3 regions of the Lentzea sp. NPDC051213 genome follow, and region 1 is predicted to be linked to each of the others. Evidence: riboswitches for the same ligand, from Rfam matches in the RefSeq annotation. Region 1 holds a riboswitch; each other region holds the start of a gene.

The links. A riboswitch is a leader RNA that binds a small molecule or an ion and turns the genes downstream of it on or off. The one in region 1 is predicted to bind S-adenosylmethionine.
Region 2: another riboswitch for S-adenosylmethionine. It lies ahead of ACIA8G_RS42600 (methionine ABC transporter ATP-binding protein); the one in region 1 lies ahead of thrC (threonine synthase).
Region 3: another riboswitch for S-adenosylmethionine. It lies ahead of ACIA8G_RS39225 (aminotransferase class V-fold PLP-dependent enzyme); the one in region 1 lies ahead of thrC (threonine synthase).

The regions. Positions count from the first base shown of each region.
Region 1 is NZ_JBITEX010000004.1:7,281-14,878, forward strand. Features, by position in the region: gene ACIA8G_RS18240 (glycoside hydrolase family 3 N-terminal domain-containing protein) at 1-1,515, shown strand, start outside; gene rpsT (30S ribosomal protein S20) at 1,639-1,905, shown strand; gene ACIA8G_RS18250 (cytochrome P450) at 2,018-3,292, shown strand; gene ACIA8G_RS18255 (hypothetical protein) at 3,270-4,076, shown strand; gene holA (DNA polymerase III subunit delta) at 4,077-5,054, opposite strand; SAM riboswitch class I at 5,148-5,267, shown strand; gene thrC (threonine synthase) at 5,279-6,535, shown strand; gene ACIA8G_RS18270 (hypothetical protein) at 6,671-6,853, opposite strand; gene ACIA8G_RS18275 (DNA internalization-related competence protein ComEC/Rec2) at 6,805-7,598, opposite strand, start outside.
Region 2 is NZ_JBITEX010000015.1:6,248-13,845, reverse strand. Features, by position in the region: gene metG (methionine--tRNA ligase) at 1-384, shown strand, start outside; gene ACIA8G_RS42615 (TatD family hydrolase) at 381-1,202, shown strand; gene ACIA8G_RS42610 (transglycosylase family protein) at 1,504-2,916, shown strand; gene rsmA (16S rRNA (adenine(1518)-N(6)/adenine(1519)-N(6))-dimethyltransferase RsmA) at 2,995-3,870, shown strand; SAM riboswitch class I at 3,958-4,051, shown strand; gene ACIA8G_RS42600 (methionine ABC transporter ATP-binding protein) at 4,271-5,269, shown strand; gene ACIA8G_RS42595 (methionine ABC transporter permease) at 5,266-5,949, shown strand; gene ACIA8G_RS42590 (MetQ/NlpA family ABC transporter substrate-binding protein) at 5,987-6,787, shown strand; gene ACIA8G_RS42585 (4-(cytidine 5'-diphospho)-2-C-methyl-D-erythritol kinase) at 6,845-7,598, shown strand, end outside.
Region 3 is NZ_JBITEX010000011.1:188,394-195,991, reverse strand. Features, by position in the region: gene ACIA8G_RS39240 (AsnC family protein) at 1-480, shown strand, start outside; gene ACIA8G_RS39235 (RluA family pseudouridine synthase) at 511-1,395, opposite strand; gene lspA (signal peptidase II) at 1,437-2,132, opposite strand; gene ACIA8G_RS39225 (aminotransferase class V-fold PLP-dependent enzyme) at 2,156-3,487, opposite strand; SAM riboswitch class IV at 3,523-3,637, opposite strand; gene ACIA8G_RS39220 (potassium/proton antiporter) at 3,712-5,199, opposite strand; gene ACIA8G_RS39215 (M28 family metallopeptidase) at 5,325-6,257, shown strand; gene ACIA8G_RS39210 (TetR/AcrR family transcriptional regulator) at 6,230-6,832, opposite strand; gene ACIA8G_RS39205 (SRPBCC family protein) at 6,864-7,322, shown strand; gene ACIA8G_RS39200 (hypothetical protein) at 7,304-7,598, opposite strand, start outside.

The sequences.
Region 1 (7,598 bases):
GCGAACGGGCACGACCGCTCGGCCGCTCAGATTCCGGTGCGGCAGCTGCAGGACGTCGTGCTGCCGTCGTTCCAGGCGCAGTTCGACGCGGGTGTCCGCACGGTGATGATCAATTCTGGGTCGATCAACGGTGTGCCGGTGCACGCGTCGAAGTACATGCTGCAGACGCAGCTGCGCGACAAGATGGGGTTCAAGGGCGTCGCGGTTTCCGACTGGCAGGACATGAAGTACCTGGTGGACCGGCACAAGGTCGCGCCGGACTACAAGACGGCGATCGCGATGAGCGTCAACGCCGGTGTGGACATGGCGATGGAGCCGTCGAACGCGGCCGAGTTCACCTCGTTGCTGCTGGCGAACGTGCGTGACGGTTCGGTGTCGCGTGGGCGGATCGACCAGGCGGTGCGCCGGGTCCTGAAGCTCAAGTTCGACCTGGGGCTGTTCGAGAAGCCGTACGTCGACCCGGCGAAGGCCGACGGCAACGTGGTGAACGCCGATCGCGGGCTGGCCCGTCAGGCGGCCGCCGAGGGCACCGTACTGCTGAAGAACGACGGCGTGCTGCCGTTGTCCCCGGCCGCGAAGAAGATCGTCGTGACCGGTGAGACCGCGGACGACGTGCGGCGCCAGCTCGGTGGCTGGACCGTCGAGTGGCAGGGCGTGCCGGACGACTCGCCGTTGCCGCCGACCGCGACCGTGCTGACCGGTGTGCGCGAGGCCGTTCCCGGTGCGTCCGTGGTGCACGCGGCCACGCCTGCCGCCGCGGTGACCGAGGCTGCCGGTGCGGACGCGGTTGTCGTCGTGCTTGGCGAGAAGCCCGGGGCTGAGGGTCCTGCCGACACGGAGAACCCGGTGCTGACCCCGGACCAGCAGTCGTGGGTGGACGCGGTGCAGGCGACCGGCAAGCCGGTGGTCGTGGTGCTGCTCACCGCCCGCCCGCAGGTGCTCGGGGCGGCCGCGGACGCGAACGCGCTGGTCGCGGGCTGGCTGCCGGGCAGCGAGGGTGGCCGGGCGATCGCCGACGTGCTGTTCGGCGCGGTGAACCCGAGCGGCAAGCTCTCGGTGTCGTGGCCGAAGGCGCTGGGCGACCCGACGCTGACCTACGACCAACTGCCGGGTGCGAACACGTCGGCCGCCGCGAAGTACGACCCGCTCTACGCGTTCGGGCACGGGCTGTCGTACACGACGTTCGCGACCTCGGGCGTGACGGCGTCGACGACCCGCGAGAACGGCGTGGTGAAGTTCACGGTGGCGAACACCGGAGGCCGCGCGGGCACTGTTGTGGTGCCGGTCTACGTGCGTCAGCCGGCGTCGCCGGTGCTCACGCCGGACGCTCGGCTGGTGGGCTTCACCCGCGTGGAACTCGCTGCGGGACAGTCGAAGCAGGTCGAGGTGTCGTTCAAACTCGCGCAGCTGGCGCTGACCGTCGGCGATGTGAACGGTGACGGGCGGCGTGAGGTGGCTCGCGGTGGTTACGAGGCCGTGGTGGGGGCGGAGAAGGCCGGGTTCACGGTCCGCTGAGCTGGCCTGATATCCTTCGTCGTCGTGAACGCGCGGCGCTCCGCCGTGGAGGAGAACCAGCCTTTGGCTGGTGCCGACAAAGCGCGTCACGAACTCCGGTTTCGACATGAAGGGTGATGTCGCATGGCGAACATCAAGTCCCAGCTCAAGCGGATCAAGACCAACGAGAAGGCTCGCCTTCGCAACAAGTCGGTCAAGTCGTCCCTGAAGACGGCCATCCGCAAGTTCCGCGAGGCTGCCGAGGCCGGTGACAAGGCGAAGGCCCTGGAGCTGCTGCAGGACGCGTCCCGCAAGCTCGACAAGGCCGCCACCAAGGGCGTCATCCACGCCAACCAGGCCGCCAACAAGAAGTCGGCGATGGCCCAGCGCGCCAACAAGCTCGCTGGCTGAGCATCGCTGAGCTCTTGTAGAGCTTCCTGAAAAGGGTCCACTTCCTCCGCGAAGTGGGCCCTTTTCGCTGTTTCGATGGCGTCGCGCCGGCCTGGCCTGTCAGCGTCCGGTCATGAAGGTGCCTTTCCTCGGCGACACGCTGGAGTACATGCGCTCGCCGGTCGCGTGGACGCAGCAGCACTACGAACGGCACGGGCCTGTCTCCGTGCTGCCGATGTTCGGGGTGCGGAAGATGGCCGTGGTGCTCGGGCCCGACGCCATCGAGGAAGTGCTGCTCAACCGCGACAGGGCGTTCTCGAGCGCCGAGGGCTGGAGCAAGTTCGTCGGCCCGTTCTTCCACCGCGGGCTGTTGCTGCTCGACGGTGACGAGCACCGGCTCCACCGGCGGATCATGCAGCAGGCGTTCCTGCCCGCCCGGATCAGCGCCTACCTGGACCGGATGAACCCGGCCATCACCCGTGACCTCGCCTCGTGGCCTGCCGACGGGACGTTCGAGATCGCTCCGGCGATCCAGTCGATGATCTTCACCATGACCTCCGAGGTGCTCACCGGCTCCGGCCTCGGGGCTGCGGCCGACGAGGTGCACCGCATGTTCGAGGCGTGCCTGCAGGCGTCGTACTCACCGCTGCGCGTGGCCGTGCCAGGGCTCCCCTGGGCCCGTGGCATCGCCGCACGGCGCCGCCTGGAGGAGATCTTCGGCGCGTGGGTGGAGGAGCGGCGTGCGTCCGGCGGGCCGGCCGACAACCTGCTCAGCATGCTCTGCGCGGCAGTGACCGAGGACGGCGAGCAGTTCACCGCTCAGGACGTGGTCAACCACATGATCCTGTTGCTGCTGGCCGCGCGGGACACGTCCGCGAGCGCGCTGACCTCGATCATCTACCACCTGGCCGGACACCCTGAGTGGCAGCAGCGCTGCCGCGAGGACGGCTCGGCCCTGGAGCTGGTGCGCAAGGAGTCGCTGCGCCTCATGCCGCCGTTGGGGCAGCTGGCCCGCCGGGCCGTGCGGCCGACCACCGTGCTGGGCCACCCGCTGGCCGCCGGTACCTACGTCATGCCCATCCTGCAGTTCAGCCACCACATGCCCGGGGTGTGGTCGCAGCCATCGGTGTTCGACCCGTTGCGGTTCGCTCCCGATCGCGCCGAGGACAAGGCGCACCGGTACGCCTGGACGCCGTTCGGTGGCGGCGTGCACCACTGCATCGGCATGCACTTCGCCACCGCCGTGGTGAACGCCGTCATGGCCCAGCTGCTGGAGCGCTACGAGTGGTCGGTCGAGCCCGGCTACGAGGTGCCGTGGAACCGCCGTGGCGTGCCCACTCCTGCGGATGGACTGCCGGTCCGGTTGCGCGGTAGGGATAGAACCCATGGAATCGCTCCCACGCATTGACTTCGTCGAGCTGCACGACCTCGACGGCACTCCGCCCGTGCTGCGCACCCTGCACACGGAGTCCATCGCGTTCATCTACCGGCTGACGGACGCCGCGCGGGAGTACTCACGCCCGTTGTCGCTGGCTCTGCGTTCCGGTGCGGATCACCGGATCGTCGACCTGTGCGCGGGGTCGGGCGGGCCGGTGCCGCTCATCCAGCGCAGGCTGCACGAGGAGGGCGTCCACACCCAGGTGACGCTGACCGACCTGGTGCCGAACGTGCCCGCGTTCCAGCGCGTCCAGGCCGAGAACCGCCGGCGGCTGCCTGATTCGTGCTGCTCGGTGGACTACGTCTCCGAGTCGGTCGACGCCACCGACTGCCGGGTGGAGGGGACGCGCACGATCTACGGCGCCTTCCACCACTTCCCGCCGCCACTGGCCCGGCGCATGCTGCAGAACGCCGTCGACACCCGATCACCGATCGTCGTCGTGGACACCAAACGGTCGTTCCTCTACGTCCTGCTCTTCCCGTTCCTGACCACGCTGGCGGTGCTGCTTTCGGCGCCGTTCCAGCGCAATCCCCTGCCGCGCTACCTCCTGCGGCTGGCGCTGACCTACGTCGTGCCGGTGCTGCCGTTCATGATGTTCTTCGACAGCGTCGTGTCGTTCCTGCGCATGTACGGGCGCGCGGAACTGCGGCAGATGGTCGACGGCCTGACCGGCACCGAGTCGTTCGCCTGGACGATCGGCGTCGAACCGGGCTTCACCGGAGCCCAGTACCTGATCGGGATCCCGCGCAGGTAGTCACCGGCGCTGGTGTGCCGCCACGATCCGGAGCACGGCGCGCTCCAGCGCGTAGTCGGCGTCCGCCGCCACGCCCTTCACGTCCGCGTTGAGCCCCGCGACGATCTGCATCGCGTCGGCGAGCCCGCTCGGGTCCCAGCCGCGGGCCTGAGCCTGCGCCTTCTTGATCTTCCAGGGCGGCATGCCCAGCGGCCCGGCCAGGCTGAACGGGTCGGCCCGGCCCACCGCGGTCACGCGCGCGACCGTGCGCACCGCGTCCGCGAGCGCGTCCGCGACCAGCACGTGCGGCACGCCCAGCTGCATGGCCCAGCGCAGCGCCTCCATGGCGCCCGCCCGGTCACCGGTGACCGCCTTCTCCGCGACGGCGAACCCGGTCACCTCGGCCTTGCCCTGGTGGTAGCGCCGGATCTCCTCGACCGTCACCTTGCCGTCGGCGTCCGAGACCAGCTGCGACGCCGCCGCGGCGAGCTCGCGCAGGTTCGTGCCCACCGCGTCGATGAGCGTGGCGACGGCCTCGGCGTCGATCTTGCCGCCCGCCTGCCGCACCTCGTTGCGCACGAACGCCTCACGGTCACCGGGCTTGGTGACCTTGCCGCACTCGGTGACCGCGGCCCCGGCCTTCTTCAGCTGGCCGGGCAGGTCCTTGGCCGCCTTGCTGCGCCCACCGCCCGTGTGCAGGACAACGAGCGTGACCCCGTCCGCGGGCGCCTTGACGTAGGAGAGCACCGTGTCGGCGACCTCCTTGCCGATGTCCTGCGCGTTCTGCAGAACGATCACCCGGCCCTCCGCGAACAGCGAGGGGCTGACGAGTTCGGCCAGCTCGGGAGGCGTGAGATCAGTCACCTGCACACGGGTCAGGTCGGCGGTCGGATCGACCGTGCGTGCGGCCTCGAGCGCCGCTCGAACAGCACGTTCGACCAGCAACTCCTCCTCGCCGACGACGAGGTGCAGTGACTCCGGTGCGCTCACGCTCCGCATCTTCCCACGTCCCGGATCGTGGACGTTGGTGGCTGAGCAACGGACATTGCCGTAACTTTGCCGGGGAGTACGAGCACCACCACAACTGAATACCGCTCATCCAGAGGGGCAGAGGGAACGGCCCGACGAAGCCCCGGCAACCGGCGACAGCGCTACGCGCTGGCGATCACGGTGCCAATTCCGACCCGTTCGATTTCGCGGGAAAGATGAGGAGATACCTCGCGATGACTGCTGTCACTGTGCCCACGAGCACCACCTTCGACCTCGGCCCCGCCCGCGCACTGCTGTGCCGTGAGTGCGGAAATGAGACTCCTCTCGCTCCTGAGTACGCCTGTCTGGAGTGTTTCGGGCCGCTGGAAGTGGCCTACGACTTCGGCAAGATCCGGCGCGAGGACATCGAAGCCGGCCCCAGGTCGATCTGGCGCTACCGCGGCCTTCTCCCCGTTCCGTCCACTGTGGAACAGCACCCGAACACCGATCCCGGCGGCACCCGCCTGGTCGAGGCGCACAACCTCGCCAAGGCCCTGGGCGTCCGCAAGATCTGGGTGAAGGACGACACCGGCAACCCCACCCACTCCTTCAAGGACCGCGTGGTCGGCGTCGCGCTCGCCGCGGCCCGCGAGCTCGGCTTCAAGGTGCTGGCCTGCCCGTCCACCGGCAACCTGGCGAACGCCGTCGCCGCGGCCGCCGCCCGCGCGGGCTGGAAGTCCGTCGTTCTCGTTCCCTCCAATCTCGAGCGCGCCAAGATCCTGATGAGCGCCGTCTACGACGGTGCCCTGATCGCCGTCGACGGCAACTACGACGACGTGAACCGCCTCGCCCAGGAACTCGCCGCGGAGCACGACGACTGGGCGTTCGTGAACGTCAACGTCCGCCCGTACTACGCGGAGGGCTCGAAGACACTCGGCTACGAGGTCGCCGAACAGCTCGGCTGGCGCCTGCCCGAGCAGATCGTCGTGCCGATCGCGTCCGGCTCGCAGCTGACCAAGGTCGACAAGTCGTTCCGCGAGCTCGGCCAGCTCGACCTGGTCGAAGCCACGCCGTACCGCGTGTTCGGCGCCCAGGCCACCGGCTGCTCGCCGATCTCCGCCGCCTTCAAGGCGGGCCACGACGTCATCCGCCCGGTCCGCCCGGACACCATCGCCCGCTCACTGGCGATCGGCGCCCCGGCCGACGGCCCGTACGTGCTCGACGCGGTCCGCCGCACGAACGGCGCCATCGAGGACGTGACCGACGAAGAGGTCGTCGAGGGCATCAAGCTCCTCGCCCGCACCGAGGGCATCTTCGCCGAGACCGCCGGCGGCGTGACCGTCGCGACGGCGAAGAAGCTGTTCGAGTCGGGCCAGCTCGACCCCGACGCCGAGACCGTGCTGCTGATCACCGGCGACGGCCTGAAGACCCTCGACGCGCTCGGCGACACGATCGGCCCGCGCGCGACGGTGCCGCCGTCGGCCGAGGCCGTCATCAACGCACTGGGATAGTGCGGTAACCGTCGGCCTTTGCCCCGTATTTCGGTGGTCGGACGGGTGCATCGCGCCCTGCTGAGCGCCGGAAGACGCGGCAAAGGTTGGCGGTCACAGCGCTGGTCACCTCCCCCCGGACGCGATCTCCTTGGTTCAGAAGGAGATCGCGTCCGTCTTGACCCAGCCGGTGCGCGGAAAGCGCTGCACGCTGTCCAGCACGTGCGGCCCGATCGGTTTCACATCCGCGCGCCACGCCACAACCCGTTGCGGCCACGGGGATTCCGCCTTCAGCACGTTGTAGTGGTAGTCCTGCCACACGTGCGGGGCGATCCGCATGCCATCGTCGAACACGGACTCCGCCACCAGGTCGTAAGCCTCCTCCGGTGTGGCGGCCTTGGTCGGCGGCAACACGTGCGTGGCTGTCGCCCGGTAGGTGAGCGCGCGCGTGCCATCGCCGAGCGTTTCGCAGATGTAGTAACCGAAATCGGGTTTGAGTTCGTCGTGGGGCCACGGGCTCGCCGTGTACCCCATCTGCCACATCGCCCACGCGAACCCCGGCCCACTACCGGAAATCGGGTAGCGCGCGTCGTGCAGCCTGATCCAGACGTCGTCTTGCACTCTCTTCTCCTTCGTACGATTCGGTTTCCCGGCAACACAGCCAGGTCGCCGTCCTTGTCCGTGCGCAACACCACTGCGCCTCCCGCCCGCAACTCGTCGATCACGTGCGGGCTCGGGTGCCCGTAGCGGTTGCCCGTGCCGACGCTCACCAGCGCGACCCGCGGCCTGACGGCCTTGAGGAACGCGGGCAACGAGTACCGCGAACCGTGATGCGGCACCTTGAGCACCTCGGCTCTCAGATCCCGCTCGCCCAGCAACGCCGCCTGACCGGCCAGCTCGACGTCACCGGTGAGCAACACCCGGCCGGCCGCCGTGTGCGCCCTGAGCACGAGCGAGTAGTCGTTCACCGTCGTGTTCGTGTCCGCGGCGACCGGCGGCCGTCGCGGTCCCATCACCTCCACTTCCAGTCCAGGCCAGGCGAACCGTTCGCCCGCCTTCGGCTCCAGCACCCGCACACCACGCG
Region 2 (7,598 bases), on a different contig from region 1:
AAGTACCTGTCCGACCAGGAGCCGTGGAAGCTCAAGGACGACCCGGACCGTCGCGACTCGGTGCTGCACACCGCGCTGCAGGTCGTGCAGGACGCGAACACGCTGATGACGCCGTTCCTGCCGCACTCGGCGCAGAAGGTGCACGAGGCGTTGGGCGGCACGGGCGTGTGGGCGGCTCAGCCGGAGCTGACCGAGGTCGAGGACCTGGACGTGCCTGACCGCCCGTACCCGGTGCTGACCGGTGACTACGCGGGTGAGCAGGCCAAGTGGGAGTCGACGCCGATCGAGGTCGGCCGGCCCCTGCAGAAGCCGTCGCCGCTGTTCGCCAAGCTCGACCCCGAGCTGGGCGAGACGGGCCCGGAGTGGGCTCCGATCGTCAAGTGAGTCCCAAGCAGGAACGACCGCCGGTGCCGGAAGCCCTTCCGGTGCCGGTGGTCGACGCTCACACCCACCTGGACGCGTGTGGCGCGGCCAACGCTGAAGACGTGGCCGTGCTGCTCGATCGGGCGAACGCGGCGGGCGTGTCCCACGTGATCACCGTCGCCGACGATCTCGCCGCCGCGCAGTGGGCCGCCGAGGCGTCCACTTGGGACTCGCGGGTCTACGCGGCGGTGGCCGTGCACCCGACCCGGACGTCCACGTTCGGGGATCACGAGAAGGCGGAACTGGAGCGGCTCGCCGTGCTTCCGCGCGTCGTGGCGATCGGCGAGACCGGTCTCGACTACTACTGGGACTACTCGCCGCCGGCCGCCCAGCACGAGGCTTTCCGTTGGCACATCGACCTTTCCAAGCGCGTCGGGAAGCCGTTGATGATCCACGACCGCGACGCGCACGAGGACATCATCAAGGTGCTCGAGGCCGAGGGCGCGCCGTCCACTGTGGTCTTCCACTGCTTCTCAGGTGACGCGGACTTCGCCCGGCGGTGCGTCGACGCGGGGTACGTGCTGTCGTTCGCGGGGCCGGTGACGTTCAAGAACGCGCGGGCGCTGCGCGAGGCGGCCCAACTGGTGCCCCAAGATCAGCTGCTCGTGGAGACGGACGCGCCTTTCCTGACCCCGCACCCGTTCCGCGGTAGGCCGAATGAACCCTATTGCGTGAATTACACAGTCAGGGATCTCGCCACTCTCCGTGGCGAAGATCTTTCTGAACTCTGTGCCGCAGTCACCCGTACTGCTCAACGAGTGTTCGGACTTGGTGACTGAAATGTGGTCTAAGACGAACGGAGCAAGGCGTTGCTACCCCCATGGGGTGACTGAGGTCACAACATCCGTGGGGGTGTTTGCGCAACGTCCGCGACCCCGTTACTGTCCCGTGACCGTGCCACCTGAGCCGACGTTGTCGGTTCGGAGCACGCCCGCAGTCGGGGCGGGACCCAAGCCAGCGCGAAGAAGCGAGACCACGTAGGAGGAGTTGCCGGGAACCTTCGAGCTTCACATCTCGAATGATCACGTCAACGCCAACTGTGCGGTGGCCTCGTGCTTCCGCAATGGAGGTATCGACCCTGTGACCGGAAGCGACAGAACTGCCGCTCCTTACGACTTCAACGACGACACCGACTGGTTCACGCCGGTCGGGGGCACCGCAGTCGGTGTAGCCGACCCCCACCCGAGCTTTCCCGCCGGTGCGCTGAGCATCTCGCCCGCGGACGTGCTCGAGGTGCTCGGCCCGGACGCCGATGAGCTCCTCGCCACCGCGAACGTCGACGTCGACGAGCTGATCCGGCTCATCAACGCCGAGACGACGATCATGCCGCTGCTCCTCTTCCTCCCGTCGGAGGAAGAGGAGCAGCGCGACCCGCAGGTCCTCGTCGAGGCCGTCTCGTCCTGGAAGCGCCGCTTCGTCAAGGGCGCGATCGCCGCGGTGCTGGTGTCCATCTCGGGCGGCGGCGTCACGGCGATGGCCATGGACAAGTCCGTGGCGGTCGACATCGACGGCGCCACCTCGACCGTCCACTCCTACGAGGGCACGGTCGGCGAGGTCCTGGCGGAGGAAGGCATCGTCGTCGGTGAGCACGACGCCCTGTCGCCCTCGCTGAACGCCCCGATCTCCGACGGCGGCAAGATCACCCTCGACCGCGGCCGCCTGCTCAAGATGAGCGTCGACGGCCAGGCCCGCGAGGACTGGGTCCGCTCCGTCACGGTCGACGAGGCCGCGAAGCAGCTCGGCGTCCCGACCGAAGGCGCGTGGATGTCCGCGCCCGCCGGCCAGGACGTCCCGCTCAAGGGCATGAACCTCGAGGTCAAGACCCGCAAGAACATCAAGCTGTTCGACGGCGCCAACGCCCCGCGTGAGCTGCAGACCACCGCGGTCACCGTCGACGAGCTGCTGAAGAACGAGAACATCCAGCTCGGCGCGGAAGACGCGGTCGCCAACGGCACCGAGGTCAAGCTCGCCACCGGTGCCGAGGTCTACATCTCCCGCACCGGCGTCACGGTCATCAACGTGAACGAGCCGGTCGCGCCCCCGGTCGAGAAGACCAACGACCCGAACATGAACGCGGGTCAGCAGACGGTGACCGACCCCGGCGTGCCGGGCGAGCAGGTCTCGACGTACCGCGTGACCGTGAAGAACGGCAAGGAGATCAGCCGCGAGAAGATCGGCGGCAAGGTCACCAAGGAGCCGAAGCCCAAGAAGATCACCGTGGGCACGAAGCCGCTGCCCGACGGCGAGGTCTGGGACCGTCTCGCCAAGTGCGAGGCCGGCGGCAACTGGGCCATCAACACCGGCAACGGCTACTACGGCGGCCTGCAGTTCTCGGCCAGCACCTGGGCCTCGAACGGTGGCACCCAGTACGCGGCGCTGCCGCACCAGGCGACCCGTGAGCAGCAGATCGCCACGGCGACCAGGCTGCGCGACCGCGCTGGCGGCACCTACGCCGCGTGGCCGGGCTGCCGCGCGAAGCTCGGCCTGCCGTAACCCCTCACCTTTTCAGTCACGCGGGGGCCCTACGTTTCCTCAGAGGAAACGCGGGGCCCCCGCGTGACGTTTCGCGGCGTGGCGGAGGCGAGCTCCGGCGTCTGCGAGAATGCGCGGGTGAGCCTGCTGGGTCCTGCCGAAGTCCGTCGTCTGGCCGAAGAGCTGGGCATCCGCCCCACCAAGAAGCTCGGCCAGAACTTCGTGCACGACCCGAACACGGTCCGCAAGATCGTCGCGGCCGCCGAGCTGGACGAGGACGACGTCGTGCTGGAGGTCGGCCCCGGCCTGGGCTCCCTCACGCTCGGGCTGCTGCCCAGCGCCAAGCAGGTCGTGGCCGTCGAGATCGATCCGCCGCTGGCCCAGCGGCTCCCGCAGACCGCGCGCGAGATGGACCCCGAGAACGCGGACAAGCTCCACGTGGTCCTCAAGGACGCGATGAAGGTCTCGAAGGACGACCTGCCCGTCCAGCCGACGGCGATCGTGGCCAACCTGCCGTACAACGTCGCGGTCCCGGTCGTCCTCCATCTCATGAGTGAGTTGCCGACCCTGCGAAAAGGACTAGTCATGGTCCAGGCCGAGGTCGCGGACCGGATGGCGGCCAAGCCCGGCAGCAAGATCTACGGGGTGCCGAGCGTGAAGCTCGCCTGGTACGCCGACGCGAAGAAGGCAGGCCCGATCGGCCGGAACGTGTTCTGGCCGGCGCCCAACGTCGACTCCGGCCTGGTGTGGTTCCGGCGCCACGAAAGCCCGCTGTCCACAGTGGATCGCAAGAGGCTTTTCGAGATCATCGACGCCGCGTTCGCGCAGCGCCGCAAGACGCTGAGGGCGGCGCTGAAGGGCTGGGCGGGAGGCGTCCAGCAGGTGGACGAACTGCTCCAGAAGGCGGACGTCGATCCCCAGCAAAGGGCCGAGCGGCTTGGCGTGATCGACTTCATTCGGATTGCTGAGGCTTAGGCCGGGGATCCATCGGCCAACAGTGTGATCTGTCGAACGAATCGGAATCTGGCTTGCGCAACCGAACGTCCGTCCGGTTGACTACAACTGCCATCCGGAGCGACTGAGAGACCTGGCTCTACGACGTCGCAGCAACCACCCGCTGGATGCGGGCAGGTGCTAACGCCAGGACCGATGGAGGATCACCATGGGTACCACGCGAATGCTGACGCGCCGTCGAGTCGTCGACCAGTGCCGTCGCACCGCTTCTGCATGTCGTCGCCACCTCGTCTAAGGCGCCTTCTAAAAGTCCTTTGACGCGCACTCGGCGTACGAGTGGCGCACACCTGAGCAGAACTTCGACCGCGCGTGCCCGCCGAAATCGGGGCACTGTGCCGTCGAGCGCAGCCGTGGAGCAGACGTGATCACTGTCGAAAACCTCACCAAGTCCTTCCAGGGCGTCAACGCCCTCAACGGCGTCACCCTCGATGTCGACGCGGGCACCGTGCTCGGCGTGGTCGGCCCGAGCGGGGCCGGCAAGTCGACGCTCGCCCGTTGCGTCGCGCTGCTGGAGCGCCCCGATTCGGGTGCGATCCGCGTCGACGGCACGGACATCACCTCGCTGGACGGGTCCGCGCTGCGGGCCGCCCGCCGGCAGATCGGCGTTGTGCCGCAAGGGGATTCGCTGCTGCGGCAGCGGACCGCGGCCGGCAACATCGCGCTGCCGCTGGAGTCCGCCGGCGTGCCGGGACCTCAGCGCCGCAGCCGTGTGGGCGAGCTGCTGGACCTCGTCGGCCTGACCGACAAGGCCGGTTCCTACCCCGACCAGCTGTCCGGCGGGCAGCGCCAGCGCATCGCCGTGGCGCGTGCCCTCGCCGCGAGCCCGAGCGTGCTGCTGGCCGACGAGCCCACGTCCGCGCTCGACCCGGAGACCACCGGTTCCGTGCTGACGGTTCTCGACCGTGCGCGCGCCGAGCTGGGCGTGACCGTTCTCATCGTCACGCACGACATGGGCGTGGTCCGCAAGATCTGCGATGACGTCGCCGTGCTGGAGCAGGGCCGCGTCGTCGAGCACGGCAAGGTGCTCGAGCTGGTCGGTGACGCCGCCAGCCGCACGAGCAGTGCGCTGCTGCCCGCCGTCGACCTGAACCCGATCAACGAGAGCAACTACGACCGCGTCGCGGACGTCGTGCTCGTCGGGTTCGCCGCGGTCGGCGCGCTGCTGCCCGAGGCCTCGCACCGGTTCGGCGTCGAGCTGAACATCGTCGGCGGCGGCCTCACGCGACTGGGCGAGACCCCGGTCGCGCGGTTCCGCCTCGGCCTGAACGGCGAGCGCTCCGACTCCGCTCTCGAGTGGATCGGCGAGGCAGGCGGCGCGGTGCAGAGGTCCCTGAAGGGACCGCAGGGAGTAGCTGCGTGAGGTCTGCTACACCCTGGTCCGACGTCGTCACGTACCTCGTCGAGGCCACCGGGGAAACGCTGTACATGGTCGGCGTTTCCACCCTCATCGCCACAGCTTTCGGCATTCCGGTCGGTGTTTGGTTGCAGCTCACCGCACGAGGTGGGTTGCGACCGAACACGGTCGTGCACCGCCTCTTGAGCTTCGTCACCGACCTGGGTCGCTCGATGCCGTTCATCGTGCTGCTCGTCGCGCTCACGTCGGTCACCCGGCTGATCGTCGGTGGCTCCATCGGCAGCACGGCGGTCATCGTGCCGCTGGCCGTGGGCGCCATCCCGTTCGTGGGGCGGCTCGTGCAGAACATCCTGTCCGAGGTGCACGTGACCGTGGTCGAAGCCGCGATCACCACCGGTGCCTCGACGTTGCGGATCGTCCGCAGCGTGCTGATCCGCGAGTCGTTGCCCGCGCTGATCAACGCCATCGGCGTCACCGTGATCGCGCTCATCGGCTACTCCGCGATGGCCGGCGTGATCGGTGGCGGCGGGCTCGGCGACCTCGCGATCCGCGAGGGCTACCAGCGCTTCAACGACCGGATCCTGTGGAGCACCGTGGCGTGGCTCGCCGTGCTCACCACCGTGATCCAGTTCGGGTTCACCCGTGCCGCCCGTGCGTCCGACCGGCGCCGGCACGCCTCAGTCTGATCTCTCTCCGCCGCTCGAAACTCTCAAAAGGAACGTCATGCGTATTAAGGCTGCCCTGATCGCGGTCGCTTTGACCTCTTTGACTGCTCTGTCCGCTTGCTCGTCGGGCGGAGCGTCCGCTTCGGACACGCTGAAGGTCGGCGTCTCGCCGGTCCCGCACGCGCAGATCCTCAAGTACGTGGCGGACAACCTCGCCGCGCAGAAGGGCCTGAAGATCGAGGTCGTCGAGTTCACCGACTACGTGCAGCCGAACACGGCGCTGGTCGACGGCTCGCTCGACGCCAACTACTTCCAGACCGTGCCGTACCTGGCGACGTTCACGAAGGAGACCGGCGCCGAGGTCGAGTGGGTCGAGCCGGTCCACGTCGAGCCGCTGGGCCTCTACTCGAAGAAGCACAAGAAGGTCGACGACCTGCCGTCCGGAGCCAAGATCGCGCTGGCCAACGACGCCACGAACGAGGCCCGCGGCCTGAAGCTGCTGGAGGCCAACGGTCTGATCAAGCTCAAGGCCGTCGACGCGCCGACCGTGCGCGACGTCGCGGAGAACCCCAAGAACCTGCAGTTCGTGCCGCTGGAGGCCGCTCAGCTGCCGCGCTCGCTGGAGGACACCGACGCGTCGGTGATCAACGGCAACTACGCGATCGACGCGGGCCTCAAGCCCGCCACCGACTCGCTGGCGCTGGAGAAGGCCGAGCACAACCCGAACGCGAACGGGTTGGTCACGCGCACCGAGCTCAAGGACGACAAGCGCATCCGCGACCTCGCGGAGCTGCTCGGATCGCAGCAGGTCAAGGACTACATCAAGCAGACCTTCAACGGTTCTGTCATCCCGGTCTGAGACCCGCAGTGGCCGGGGGAGGCGTCCGCGACGGCAGAACGCCCGTAGGCTGACATCGTGCTCGCAGTCGTTCCACCCCCGGTCACGGTCCGCGTCCCGGCCAAGGTCAACCTGCACCTGGCCGTCGGTGACGTGCGCCCGGACGGCTACCACGACCTGGTGACCATCTTCCAGGCGCTTTCGCTCGCCGACGAGGTCACGGTCGCGGTGGCCGACGAGCCAGGCGTCGAGGTGCATGGCGAGGGCGCCGATCAGGTGCCCACCGGAGCCTCCAACCTCGCGTGGCGCGCGGTGCGCCTGCTGGCCACGCACGTGGGCAAGGACCCGGACGACCCGAAGGTCCGCGTCGTCATCCGCAAGGCCATCCCGGTCGCGGGAGGCATGGCGGGCGGCAGCGCGGACGCGGCGGCGACGCTCGTGGGCCTGTCGTCGTTGTGGCGGCTGGAGATCAGCCGCGACGAGCTGGCCGAACTGGCCGGGAAGCTCGGCGCGGACGTGCCGTTCGCGCTGTACGGCGGCACCGCGCTCGGCACCGGTCGTGGCGAGCGCATCGTGCCCGTGCTGGCCCGGCACCAGTTCCACTGGGTGCTGGCGTTCGACCGTCGTGGACTGTCCACCCCGGACGTGTTCGACGAGCTGGACCGCCTGCGCGTGGAGGGTGATCCACCGCGGGTCGGCCCGGTCGAGGCCGTGCTGGAGGGGCTCTCCTCAGGAGATCCACGTCAGCTCGCCCTGCTGCTGGGCAACGACCTGCAGGCCGCCGCGGTGTCGTTGCGGCCGAACCTGCGCCGCACGTTGCGCGCGGGCGTGG
Region 3 (7,598 bases), on a different contig from region 1:
GGTCCGCCGCAGTCGGCCGGCTGGGTGCGCGCGGACCAGCCGCAACCCAGGCCCGTGTCCCGCACCGGCAAGGTCGGCACGTCCCTCGAGGCGGACAGCCTGGAAGGTGCCCACCTCTCGATCCAGCTGGTGGAGGTCGTCGACCCGGCGGACTTCCTGTTCACCGCGGCGGGCTACAAGCTGGCCGAGGGCGAGCGGTCCGTGGTCGTGCACACCGAGGTGACGAACACGTCGCAGGTGCCCTACACCTCGCTCCCGGACATGTACCTGGTCCTGGTCACCAAGACCGGCGAGACCGTGACGAAGGCCCCGGTGTCCCTGTCCTCCCGCCCCGCGCACAAGCTGGGCGTGCAGCCGGGCGAGACCACCGGCGGGCACACCGTCTTCGTGCTGCCGGACGCGACCGAGGTCATCCAGGTGCGCTGGAGCGTGCGGCCCGAGGTCGACCTCAACACGCTCGTCTGGACCGTCGAGGACTAGTGCCGGGCCGACCGGGCCCGGCAGCCGCGATCAGCCCTCTTCGCGCAGCTTCTCCAGCGAGGCGGCCAGGTCAGCCGGGTACTCCGACGTGTAGGTGACCCACTGCCCGTCCGCCGGGTGGTGGAACCCGAGCTGCCGTGCGTGCAGCCACTGCCGCGACACCCCGAGCCGCTTGGCCAGCGTCGGGTCGGCGCCGTACGTCAGGTCGCCGACGCACGGGTGGTGCAGCGCCGAGAAGTGCACGCGGATCTGGTGCGTGCGCCCGGTCTCCAGGTGCACCTCGACGAACGACGCCGCGCGGAACGCCTCGATGACCTCGTAGTGCGTGATGGACGGCTTGCCGTCCTGCATCACCGCGAACTTGTAGTCGTGCTTCGGGTGCCGGTCGATCGGGGCGTCGATCGTGCCCTTGATCGGGTCCGGGTGGCCCTGAACGATCGAGTGGTACACCTTGTCGACGGTCCGCTCTTTGAAGGCGTGCTTCAAAGCCGAGTAGGCCGACTCCGACTTGGCCACGACCATCACACCCGTGGTGCCGACGTCGAGCCGGTGCACGACACCCTGCCGCTCGGCAGCCCCGGAGGTGGCGATCCGGTGCCCGGCGGCGGCCAGGCCACCGACGACGGTCGGGCCGGTCCAGCCGGGCGACGGGTGCACGGCGACGCCCACCGGCTTGTCGACGACGATGATGTCGTCGTCCTCGTGGATCACGACGAGGCCTTCGACCGGAATCGCCTGGACGGTGATCGGCTGCGGCGGGGCCGGCAGAGTGATCTCCAGCATCGCGCCGGCGACCAGCCGATCCGACTTGCCGACCACCCGTCCGTCGATCAGCACGTCGTCCGCATCGGCGATGCCGGCGACGACGGTGCGGGACAACCCGAGCAGTTTGGCGAGGCCCGCGTCCACACGCATGCCGTCCAGCCCGTCGGGAATCGGCAGCGTTCGGTATCCGCTCACGCCTCGACCTTTTTCTCTTTGTGGACCGTCCCGTCGTAGTCGTGCTGCATTAGCGCCAGCACCACGATCGTCGCGCCACCGCAGACGATCGCCATGTCAGCGACGTTGAACACCGGCCAAACGCGGCCGAACGGGTCGAACAGCGAGAGGAAGTCCACCACGTGGCCGCGCAGCGGACCCGGCTCGCGGAAGATGCGGTCGGCGAGGTTGCCGACGGCACCGCCCAGCACCAGGCCGAGGCCGATGGCCCAGCCCTGGGAGCGGAGGTTGCGCGCGATCCAGAGGATGAACCCGACGACACCCAGCGCGATCAGCGCGAGGATCCACGTCCAGCCCTCGGCCAGCCCGAAGGCGGCACCGGGATTGCGGACGAACGTCAGGTAGAGCACGCCACCGAACAGCTTGATCGGCTCGGCATCCTCGAGAAAGGCCACGGACAGGACTTTTGTGAGGATGTCCAGGACCAGCACACCGGCCGCGAGCACGGCGAGCAGGTGCACTCTCGGCTCCGGCAGCGACCCGGTGATCGAGAACTCGGCAGCGTCGTCGTCCTCGGAAGGCTTCGTTTCCGCAGCCTTCTCCGGTTCGGCGTCCGCCTCGGGTTTCGGTTCCTCGACCACCTCAGGCTCGCCGGCCTGCTCTTCAGCAGGCTTGGCGGCGGCCTTCTCGTCGGCCTTGGACTCGTCACTCACCAGGTCATTGTCCACGACCGGGACTACGCGAGGAACGGCGGCAGGGTTCGGCTGTCGTCCTCGGGCACCCAGCGGCCGTCGCGCTGCGTGTAAGTCCACTTGGGACCTTCGGTGACGAGCGTGCGCAACGCCGCCACCAAACGGTCCACGTGCTCGGCCGTCGTACCGAGGCCGATCGACGCGCGCACAGCGCGTTCTTCGTTCGAACCGGCCTGCTTGACCAGGCGGCCGACGATCACGTGCGCGCAGAACGCGCCGTCCCGCACACCGATGCCGTACTCGGCGGAAAGGGCCGCCGCGAGGAAGCCCGCGTCGAAACCGGCGATGGTGAAGCTCACGACGCCCACGCGGTCGGCGTCGGTCAGGATCGACAGCTCCCGGAAGCCGGGAACCGTGCGCAGGCCCTCACGCAGGCGCGTGAGCAGCTCCTGCTCGTGCGCGATGGTCTGCTCCCAGTGCCGCGAGAGGATCTCGCAGGCCGCGGCCAGCGCGTGCACGCCGACGACGTTCGGGCTGCCCGCCTCGTGCCGCTCCGGCACCTTCGACCAGGCAACGCCCAGGCGGTCGCCGTGATCGGTGACCTTGGCCGTGGCGCCGCCGCCCACCAGGTACGGCTGGGCCTGCTGCAGCCAGTCCGCGCGGCCCACCAGCACGCCGGCACCGAACGGCGCGTAGATCTTGTGACCGGAGAACGCGATGTAGTCGACGCCCAGCTCACGGGCGTTGATCGGGCGGTGCGGGGCGAGCTGCGCCGCGTCCAGCGCGACGCGGGCACCGTGCGAACGCGCGACCTTCGCGAGCTCGGCTACCGGCCACAACTCGCCGGTGACGTTGGACGCCCCGGTGACGATCACGAGCCGCGGACCGACCGGGGCGGCGGTCAGGGCCCGGTCCAGTGCCGCGAGGGCCGCACCGGACGACGTAGGGGTGGCGATCCGCTGCACGTTGGGACCGCGCCAGGGCAGCAGTGCCGCGTGGTGCTCGCTGTCGAACAGCACCACGGCCGTGCCCTTGGGAACGCTGCGTGCCAGCAGGTTCAGCGAATCGGTGGTGTTGCGGGTGAAGACGACGGCGTCGGAGGAGTGCGCGCCGACGAACTTCCGCACGCGGTCACGTGCCTGCTCGTAGACGCGGGTGGAGACCTGGGAGGCGAACCCGGCGCCGCGGTGCACGCTGGCGTACCAGGGCAGCAGCTCGTCGACGGCGTCGCGGACCTCCTGCAGACACGGCGCGCTGGCCGCGTGATCGAGGTTGGCGTACGTGACGCGCTCTCCGGTCACCAGCGGAATCCGCAGGTCGGAACCGACGACAGCGGGAACCGAAGCGGTGGTGTTCGGGGTGATCGCGAGCGTCATCGAGCTGCCTCCTGCGGCCTGGGGGCCTGACTGGAGGCCCGCGCTTGACCGGCGCCCTACGCGCCGGACCAGGTCCTCACCAAGGGCACCCCACCGCGGTAGGAGGGTTGCCGGCCAGCAAGCTTGGGCTTGACGCTGGCTCTCATGACCTGCCGATGACGTTAGCGGACCCTCACAACACGCGTCGAGAGCCGATCACATGGTGAGAAGCCTCGGAAACCGAGCTAGTCCCCGGTCTCGCCCTTCCACCGTGCGTAGCGACCGGCGCGGTCCACGGCTCGTATCCGCCGCTCAGCGGCATCGCGCGCCTCTTCGGTGGTGACGATGAGCAACTGGTCCTCGGTCTGCAGCCTGGTCGTCGGCTGTGGCGTGAAACTCTTTCCGCCGCGCACCACGAGGCTCACCGTGGCGCCGCTGGGCAGCCGCAGTTCGGACATGTAGACGCCGTGCAGCTTCGACCCGCGCTGGAGGTGGACCTGCAGCAGTTCGGCGCCCAGCTCGTCGAGCGGCGAGGAGTCGACCTGCACCTCCTGCGCTTCGCCCGAGCGCACCAGACCGAGACGCCGGGCGAGGAACGGCAGCGTCGTGCCCTGCACCACCGTCAGCACGATGACCAGCACGAACACCGCGTCTACCAGCTCGCGCGCACCCTCGACGCCCTGGATCAACGGGATCAGCGCGAAGACGATCGGCACCGCGCCGCGCAGACCTGACCACGAGAGGAACGCCTGTTCGCGCCACGGCACCTTGAACGGCAGCGCGGCGAGCATCACGGACAGCGGCCGCGCCACGAAGGTCAGCACGACACCCGCGATCAGCGCGGGGAACAGCACGTCGAGCAGCCGCGAGGGAGAGGCGTAGAGGCCCAGTAAAACGAAGAGCCCGATCTGCGCGAGCCAGCCGAGGCCCTCGGCGAAGGAGAGGGTGTCGGCGCGGTGCGGCAGGCGGGCGTTGCCGAGGACGAGCGCGGCCACGTAGGTGGCGAGGAATCCGGAGGCGTGCAGCAGGTCGCCCGCCGTGTAGGCCATCACGCACACCGCCACCGTGGCGAGCGGGTACAGGCCGGTGGCGGGCAGCGCCGCGCGTCTCAGCCCGGCGCCACCGAGCCAGCCGAGCGCGACACCGATGAGCGCGCCCGCGGCCAGTTCGTAGAGCACCAGCAGCGGCGCGGTCCAGGTGATCTCGTCCGCCGAGGCCAGCAGCACGACGGCGATGTAGACCGGCGCGTCGTTGAGACCCGACTCGAGCTCCAGCGCGCCGGTGAGCCGCGGCCCCACGCCCAGTGTCCGCAGGACGCTGAAGACGGCGGCCGCGTCGGTGGACGACAGCACCGCGCCCCAGAGCAGCGCCATCCGCCAGTCGAGGCCGAGCAGGTGGTGCAGTGCCGTTCCGGTGATCGCGACACTCACTGCAACGGCCACTGTGGACAGTGCGACGCCTAACCACAGCGAGGTCTTCACGGCCTGCCAGCGGGTCGTGAGCCCGCCCTCGGTCAGGATCAGCACGAGGGCCGCGATGCCCAGCGACTGGGTGAGGTCCGCGTCGTCGAAGTGGATGCCGAGCACGGACTCGCCGAGGACGACGCCGATGCCCAGGTACAGCAGGAGTGAGGGCAGGCCGAGGCGGATCGACACCCGCACCGCGATCACGGAGACCAGCAGGACGGCGGCGCCGATGCCCAGAACAAGCGTGACGTCACCCACCTGGACCATTCTGATTGATCACCACCGAAATGGACGAATCCGACGCGACAACCCGACGTTCGCACCTACCGGGCTCATGCACAGTGGAGCATGTTGATCAGTGGCTCAATCCCTACCCTGCACGGAGTTGAACCATGAGGATCCTGATCGCGCTGGCGGCCGCCTTGATGGTGACCGGAACCACAGCAGCGCAAGCGGCCGCTCCGGCGGTCATGGCCGCCCCCAACATCTCGGTGGCCAACGTCCAGTCACACCTCAACCAGTTCCAGTCGATCGCGAACGCCAACGGCGGCAACCGCGCTCACGGACGTCCGGGGTACCTGGCCTCGGTCAACTGGGTGAAGAGCAAGCTCGACGCGGCCGGCTTCGTCACGCGGGTGCAGTCGTTCACCTACGGCGGCGCCACCGGCTACAACCTGATCGCGGACTACCCCGGCGGCGACGTGAACAACATCGTCATGCTGGGCAGTCACCTCGACAGCGTCACCGCGGGCCCCGGCATCAACGACAACGGCACGGGTTCGGCGTCGATCCTGGAGGTCGCTCTCCAGATGAAGGCCACCGGCTTCCAGCCGGCCAAGCACGTGCGGTTCGGCTGGTGGGGTGCCGAGGAGCGCGGCCTGATCGGCTCGACCAACTACGTGAACTCCCTGTCGGCGACCGACAAGTCGAAGATCAAGGCGTACCTGAACTTCGACATGACGGGCTCGCCGAACCCCGGCTACTTCGTCTACAGCGCCTCCGGTCAGCCCTCCGGTTCGCTGGCGCTGCAGCAGCGGCTGCAGGCGGGCTTCACGTCGATCAACGTCCAGACCGAGCTGACCAGCGTCGGCGGCCGCTCCGACCACGCGGCGTTCGCCCGCGCGGGCATCCCGATCGGCGGCACGTTCACCGGCGCCGAGGGCCGCAAGACCGCGGCTCAGGCGCAGAAGTGGGGCGGCACGTCCGGCCAGGCCTACGACCGTTGCTACCACGCCTCCTGCGACACCACGTCCAACATCAACGTCCCGGCGCTCGACCGCAACGCGGACGTGATCGCCTACACGTTGTGGGCGACCGCGGTCTGATCTCGCGCGGCCTGATTCGTGGCTAGTACCTGCACGGCCTCGTCGAGCACCGGTTCGACGAGGCCGGGCAGGGTCGCGTACATCTGCACCTGCCCCAGGTAGAGGCTGAACGCGATCAACGCGCGCTTCCTGGCGTGCTCAGCGTCGAACCCCAGCTCTTCGAACAGCTCCCTCAGGTACCCGAGCCTGCGCTCCGTCACCCGGTGCAGCACCGGCGCGATGACGGGATCGTGCGCACCCTGCTGCAGGGCGAGCTCGACGGACCCCTTGCGACTGCGGTCGAGCACCGTGCCGAACAACGTCCTGAGCTTGTCCAGCGGCGTCGCCTCCGCCTCGACGAGCTCGATCACGGCCTCGGTGTGCTCCCGCTCCCACCGCTCGACGGTGGCTTTGAGCAGCGCCTCCCGGTTCGAGAAGTGGTGGTAGACGCTGCCCTTCGTCGCCCCGGCGCGCGCCGCGAGCGGCTCGATCGCCACGGCCGGGAGCCCGCCCTCGGCCAGCGCTCTCAGCGCTATCTCAGTCCAGTCGTCACGAGATCGCCGCACCACGGTTCCGTACGCTACCGTATGTTTCATGAACATACGCCAGCGTATGGAAGGGGGAAGCATGATCAGGAACGTGCACTCCAGGGACCTGGGCGTCCCGGCAGGCCCGTTCGTCGAGCGCGTCCAGGAGCTCTGGCCACCGGCCTGGGGCACGCAGGAGTTCGACCGCCCGCTCGGGGTCGGCGCCGACGGCGGCCACGGCCCGATCCGCTACCGGTGCGTGGCGTTCGAGCCGGGCTCGTCGATCACGTTCGAGTTCACCGATCTCTCCGGCACCCACACGCTGTCGGCCTCGGGCACCGTGCTGCGGCACGAACTGGTCGGCGACTTCGGGTTCGTCGCGTGGCTGCGCTGGGTCGTGGCGATCCGCTGGCTGCACGACGCGTGCCTGGAGGACCTCCTGGACGGCTTCGAACGCGCAGCGGGCCGGGAACCGAAGTCCCCGGCCCGCTGGTCCTGGTGGGTGCGCCTGGTGCGGCGCGCGTTCATCCCGCGCCGGCGTCAGCCGCAGCGCGCGTAACGCGGAACCTGGTTGTCGTTCCCAGGCCGGTAGCCGTAGCCGTAGACAGCGCCGCTCTCGTCCACCGCGTCCGGCCAGAGGTCGGCGGTCACCGGGACGTACTCGCCGGGTGATCGCCACAGCCCCACGCCGTCTCCCGCGGCCTGACCGAGCACCTCACCCGCCGCGTTGGAGTCGTACACGTCGGCGAGTTCGGGAATGGTGCGCACGATCTTGCCGTCCAGTCCCCACTCGACGACCGTGCGTCCCTCGAGCGGCTCAGCGTGGACCGACGTG